2 regions of the Clostridium sp. genome follow, and region 2 is predicted to be linked to the other one. Evidence: riboswitches for the same ligand, from Rfam matches in the RefSeq annotation. Region 2 holds a riboswitch; the other holds the start of a gene.
What was found. Region 2 has a riboswitch for S-adenosylmethionine ahead of metK (methionine adenosyltransferase). Riboswitches for the same ligand answer to the same signal wherever they lie in the genome.

Region 1 (3,414 bases), 540 kb from region 2:
TACTGAAATTATGCTTGCTCCTATGGCATATCTTATATCAATTCCAAATATAAGTGTCAATGCTGGAGTAATTACTGTTCCCCCGCCCAGGCCAAGAATAGATCCGGCTATGCCTGCCACAACAGATATCAACAAGATTTCCAGTACTATCAGTGACAAAATATCATCTCCCTGTATTGAACAAAATTTGATTTTCAAGTATTATTATATCAATGATAAGCTTATATTAAAAATATTTATTATCTATTATGTGTATATAAAAATTGTATAATTACTTTTATTATTTAATTATCGAGGTGATATTCTTCATGGATATTAAGCAGCTTAGGTATTTTCTTACAATTGCAGAAGAAGGGAAGATAACAGGAGCGGCTAAAAAACTGAATATAGCACAGCCGCCTCTCAGTTATCACTTGAAGCTTTTGGAAGAGGAGCTGGGAACTAAACTCATGGATAGGGGAAATAAAAAAATTCATCTGACGGATGCAGGGGAAATATTAAAGAACAGGGCTGAACAGATATTGGAATTGGTGGATTCCACCATAAAAGAATTGAAAGATTTCAACGAAGGCATCAAAGGAACATTGTCAATTGGAACTGTTTCATCTTCAGGAGCTACACTGTTTCCAAATATAATAGAAAGATTTCATAGTATATATCCAAAAGTAAACTTTGAGGTATGGGAGGGAAATACATATAGAATACTTGAAATATTGAACAGTGGAGTGATAGATATAGGGATAGTCAGAACACCGTTTAACAAGGAAGGACTAAGCATAAAAATTCTTTCCAGAGAGCCTATGATATCAGTTTTTAGAGATGATCTGGACTATTTCCCGGATAGAAAATCAATAACTCTAAAGGAGCTTATGGGTAAACCGCTTATCATATATAGAAGGTTTGAAAAAATCATATTTGAGGCATGCCATAATATGGATTTTATGCCCGAGATAATATGCAAGAGTGATGATGCAAGAACTACACTGCTATGGGCGGAATCCGGTATTGGGATTGCCTTGGTTCCAATGACTGCTCTGGATATAGTAAAGGCATCCGGTTTAACTTATAGAGTAATTCATGAGTCAAGCTTAGAAACGAGTATAGCTGCAATATGTGTAAAGGACAGGTATATGTCTGCCGCTTCCAGAAACTTTTTAAATGTGATTTCAGATATAGAAAGGGCTTGACTTTGTTCTATGTAAATAATATAATCATACCTGTAATTTAATAGGTTTATCTTATCTAGAGAGGCGGAGGGAAAGGCCCAATGAAACCCAGCAGCCAGCAATTATTGCCAGGTGCTAATTCCTGCAGTTTTAACTGAAAGATAAGAGGAAGATACCTCTTTTATCGTAAAGAGGTTTTTTTAGTTTAAAGAATAGATTTTATATATCAATAAAATTTTGAAAGGATGTGTTTTTCTTGCCCGAACTAAGCAGTAAGTTGGTTAATTTTACAGATTCTGTTATAAGAAGAATGACAAGGATATCAAATAAATATAGGGCTATTAATTTATCACAGGGTTTTCCTGATTTTGATCCTCCAAAAGAAATAAAAGAGGCACTTAAAGCTGCTGCGGACAAAGGACCTCATCAATATGCAATTACCTGGGGTGCACAAAACTTTAGAGAGGCACTTGCAGAAAAGCAGAAGAAATTTATGGGGATTGATATAGATCCTGAAACACAAATTGCTGTTACCTGCGGTAGTACCGAGGCCATGATGGCATCTGTCATGACGGTGTGTGATCCAGGTGACAAGGTTATAGTATTCTCTCCGTTTTATGAAAACTATGCTGCAGATGCAATATTGAGTGGGGCAGATCCAATACATGTATCTCTTTATCCGCCGGAGTTTTCGTTTGATAGAAAAGAATTGGAGGATGCATTCAGGCAGAAACCTAAAGCTCTTATACTGTGCAATCCATCAAATCCTACAGGTAAGGTTTTTACTTTGGAAGAGCTCCAGTATATTGCGAGTCTGGCTGAAAAATATGACACATTTGTAATAACGGATGAAGTGTACGAGCATATTGTTATGGATCCATATAAACATGTTTATTTTGCTTCACTTCCAGGAATGTTTAACAGGACTTTGAGTTGCAGTTCTCTTTCCAAGACATATTCCATAACAGGATGGAGGTTGGGATATGTTATAGCAGATGAAAGGATAATAGAAAATGTTAGAAAGGTGCATGATTTTTTGACGGTTGGAGCGGCTGCACCTCTTCAGGAAGCAGCAATTGCAGGACTTAAAATGCCTGATGAATATTATGACTGGCTGAAAAACATGTATATGAAAAAAAGGGATCTTTTCCTAGCTGGATTGGATGAAGCTGGCCTAAAGTATGTAAAACCCAATGGAGCTTATTATGTAATGATAGATGTATCGGAGTTCAATGTAAAAAATGACTTGAAATTTTGTGAATGGCTGGCTAAAGAAGTTAAAATAGGTGCAGTACCAGGTTCAAGTTTTTTTAAGAAAAATGTGAATAATTTTATAAGGCTTCATTATGCAAAAAAGGACGATACTCTTCTGGAAGCCATTGAAAAGTTGAAAACACTTAAAGAAAAAGCTGAATTTTATAGTGAATAAATTTATGTTAAAAGGAGACTATTATGAAAAAAATTGGAAGTATTTTATTGTCGGTATTATTAACAACAGTTGTATTTTCAGGTTGTGGAAGTACATCACAGAAATCAGATTCTGAAGCCAATACCATAAAAGTAGGAGTTACAGCAGGACCTCACGAGGAAATAATACAAAAGGTTAAAGAAGTTGCAAAAAAGCAAGGGATGAATGTGGAGTATACTAGTTTTAATGATTATGTTCAGCCTAATACGCAGTTAAATGAAAAACAGCTGGATGTAAATATATATCAGCATGAACCATACTTGAAGCAGTTCAACAAGGATCACAATATGAATCTAGTAAAGGTTGCCAATGCAGTAACTTTTCCTATGGGCATATATTCCAGTAAACTGAAATCTCTGGCTCAACTGAAGGATGGGGATAAGATTTCACTGCCGAATGATCCTACTAATGAAGCAAGAGCACTTATGCTTCTTGAAAAAGGGAAGGTTATAAAGTTGAAAAGTGGCGTAAGCTTAAAGGCTACCATAAAGGACATAGCTGAAAACCCTAAACATATCCAGTTTCTTGAGCTTGAAGCTCCGATGGTTCCGCGTTCGTTAAGTGATGTGGCGGTTGCGGCGATAAATACCAATTATGCAATACAGGCCAAACTCGATCCAAATAAGGATGCCATATTCAAGGAGCCGAAGGATTCTCCCTGGATTAATATTATAGCTGCAAGACCTGACAACAAAGATGCGGAAAATGTAAAGAAATTGATCAAAATCTATCAGTCAGACGAAGTTAAGAAATACATAGATGAGCATTTCAAGGGCTCTG
Region 2 (3,414 bases):
CAGATATCTCATCTGTAAGAACATATGGATTTTCTTTTACCGTCTTTATGGAGTCCGCACCAAATCTTTTATGTATTTTCACACACTGATTCGCACTTATTCCATAGGTCTGCAAGAATATCATTATATTCCTGACCTCACTTTGTTTTGAATAGGATTCACATATAAGATTTATTTTTTTTTCTCCTATTCCTTCTATTTCTCTCAATCTTTCAATATGATTATCCATTATATCCAGAGTCTTATCTCCAAATTTATCGACTATCTTTTTTGCAGTAACAGGTCCTATACCAGATATAGCTCCAGATGACAGATATCTTTCAATACCAACTTTAGTATCTGGTATTATTTCTTCGGAATATTTGATTTTAAACTGCTGTCCAAAATGCGGATGGGTTACCCATTCTCCCATAAATTTCAAATTCTGTCCTTCCATAATAAAAGGTACATTCCCGACTATAGTCACAACACCGCTTTTGTTTTTTAATTTGGCAACCACATATCCATTATCTTCATTCTGGAATACTATATCATCTATAATACCTTGTATTTCCTGCATAAAATCTCCCTACTTTTAAAAATTATATCAATAAGTCAATTATAACACATTAGGCACGCATCATTTTAGATGCGTGCCCACTGTTATAAATATTTTTTTATTTCATCCACCTTATTCAACTTTTCCCACGGCACATCTATATCTGTCCTTCCAAAATGCCCATATGCCGCTACTTGTCTATATATAGGTCTTCTCAAATTCAAATTTCTTATTATTGCTCCTGGTCTTAGATCAAATACTTTATTTACTATATCAACTATGTCGTCTTCTGAAATCTTTCCGGTACCAAAGGTATCTACTTCTATGGATACCGGTTTAGCAACACCTATAGCATAGGCCAGCTGTATTTCCAGTTTGTCGGCCAGCCCTGATGCTACAAGGTTTTTTGCAACCCACCTTGCTGCATAAGCAGCTGATCTGTCAACCTTGGTTGGATCTTTTCCGGAAAATGCACCTCCGCCGTGTCTTCCATAACCACCATAAGTATCAACTATTATTTTTCTTCCTGTAAGTCCTGAATCACCCTGTGGACCCCCGACTACAAATCTACCTGTAGGATTTATAAAATACCTTGTATTATCATCTAAAAATTTGGATGGTATTGTTGGTTTTATAACATTTTCTATTATATCCCTGCTTATCTGTTCCTGACTTACATGTGGATCATGCTGTGATGATACAACTACAGTATCTATCCTTACCGGTTTGTCATTTTCATATTCCACCGTAACTTGTGTTTTTCCATCCGGTCTTAAATAAGAAAGGGTCCCATCTTTTCTAACGGCTGTCAGCCTTTTTGCAAGTTTGTGTGCCATACTTATTGGAAGCGGCATATATTCCGGAGTTTCATTTGTAGCAAAGCCAAACATCATTCCTTGATCTCCCGCACCTATAGCATCTTCCTTGTCCATTGTACCGGATTTAGCTTCAAAAGCCTCATTTACTCCCATAGCTATATCTGATGACTGCTCATCTATTGAGGATATTACTGAACAAGTATCGCAGTCAAAGCCGTACTTTGCCCTTGTATAGCCTATTTCCTTCACAGTTTTTCTAACTATTTTAGGAATGTCTACATAACATTTAGTTGATATTTCACCCATAACTAAAACCATTCCTGTTGTAGTTATAGTTTCACAAGCTACCCTTCCTTCAGGATCCTGTGCCATTATTGCATCAAGTATAGCATCTGAAATTTGATCACACATTTTATCTGGATGCCCTTCTGTAACCGACTCAGAAGTAAACAACTTTTTCATCTTTTTCCCCTCCATCTACATAAAAATAAAAAACCTCTTTTATAAAAAAGAGGTTAATAAGCATTATCAACTCTCTTATCTCGCAGGAATAACTGCAGGAATTGGCACCTTAGCATATTTACTGGTTGCCGGGTTTCACAGGGCCCTTTCCCTCCACCTCTCTTGATAAGAGTTTTAAATTATAAAATAAAAAACACTTTCTATAGTGTTTTTTTATGGTGGAGGAAGATGGATTCGAACCATCGAAGTCAATGACAACAGATTTACAGTCTGCCCCCTTTAGCCACTCGGGAATTCCTCCATTTTTATGGTGCTGGCAGTAGGCATCGAACCCACGACCTACTGATTACAAGTCAGTTGCTCTACCATCTGAGCTATGCCAGCCTATTCAATATTTTAATATGGTGGGCACAACAGGGCTCGAACCTGTGACCCTCTGCTTGTAAGGCAGATGCTCTCCCAGCTGAGCTATGCGCCCTAAATTGGTGGAGGAAGATGGATTCGAACCATCGAAGTCAATGACAACAGATTTACAGTCTGCCCCCTTTAGCCACTCGGGAATTCCTCCATTTTTATGGTGCTGGCAATAGGCATCGAACCCACGACCTACTGATTACAAGTCAGTTGCTCTACCATCTGAGCTATGCCAGCTTACTATGTAACTTGTCATCAGTTAACACACGCATTGACCTATGTTAGTATATCGTTTAGGCACTCCTTTTTCAAATTTCATTTTTGGTGTATTCCCGCATTTAAATTGATTTAACTCAACATTCCTTTATGTTTCTCAATAAATCACATTTTCACAATTTATATTTGCCACATTGTCTATTCTAATTTTTTATGCTGCCTCATATAAATTATATATGATGTTTTAAACGGCTACATATTCACATTTTATGCAACAAAACACAATTTGAAGAGGTGAAAATTTTGAATAAAGTAAAGGTTAACTATAAAACTCCTATGGCATATTATAAATTAGCAAGTTCTCTACGAAATTATATTGATAGAAACACAATCATAGTTTGTATTGGTACTGACAGATATATAGGTGACTGCCTCGGACCTCTGGTAGGCACATTGCTCAAATATAAACATTTCCCTCTTCCTGTATATGGTACAATACAGGAACCAATACATGCCCTAAATATTGACATGAAACTAAAGCATATTACATCTCAACATAAGGAATGCAACATAATAGGCATAGACGCTTGCCTCGGAGATATCAATAATATAGGCGAAATACAAGTAAGAGATTTTCCAATTCATCCAGGAAAAGGAGTAGGAAAATCCCTGCCAAATGTAGGAGAAACTTCAGTAATTGGCATAGTGGATTCAAATACAGGTAAAAATATCTTCAGCAGTTCAAATAATATAAGATTAAATTTAATTCTCTCTATGTCAGAAGTGATACTTAACTCCCTAATTCATGCATATTATCTGTATCTCAATGACAATATTGAAAATATATAACTTAATCAACCAGAGTTATATCATCTCCGCTAAAAGTAAGCTCCATCTTATCCAGATATGTGAGAACCTTGCCAGTTCCAAGAGCTACACAGGATACTGCATCATCTGCTACATACA

Region 1: another riboswitch for S-adenosylmethionine. It lies ahead of LKE46_RS11000 (pyridoxal phosphate-dependent aminotransferase); the one in region 2 lies ahead of metK (methionine adenosyltransferase).

The regions. Positions count from the first base shown of each region.
Region 1 covers NZ_JAKVOI010000001.1:2,225,506-2,228,919, reverse strand. The annotation lists gene LKE46_RS11010 (sulfite exporter TauE/SafE family protein) at 1-159, opposite strand, end outside; gene LKE46_RS11005 (LysR family transcriptional regulator) at 309-1,187, shown strand; SAM riboswitch class I at 1,236-1,334, shown strand; gene LKE46_RS11000 (pyridoxal phosphate-dependent aminotransferase) at 1,423-2,595, shown strand; gene LKE46_RS10995 (MetQ/NlpA family ABC transporter substrate-binding protein) at 2,619-3,414, shown strand, end outside.
Region 2 covers NZ_JAKVOI010000001.1:2,768,069-2,771,482, forward strand. The annotation lists gene recD2 (SF1B family DNA helicase RecD2) at 1-559, opposite strand, end outside; gene metK (methionine adenosyltransferase) at 643-1,818, opposite strand; SAM riboswitch class I at 1,891-1,990, opposite strand; tRNA gene LKE46_RS13565 (tRNA-Tyr) at 2,035-2,119, opposite strand; tRNA gene LKE46_RS13570 (tRNA-Thr) at 2,127-2,202, opposite strand; tRNA gene LKE46_RS13575 (tRNA-Val) at 2,221-2,296, opposite strand; tRNA gene LKE46_RS13580 (tRNA-Tyr) at 2,302-2,386, opposite strand; tRNA gene LKE46_RS13585 (tRNA-Thr) at 2,394-2,469, opposite strand; gene yyaC (spore protease YyaC) at 2,752-3,297, shown strand; gene LKE46_RS13595 (rod shape-determining protein) at 3,299-3,414, opposite strand, start outside.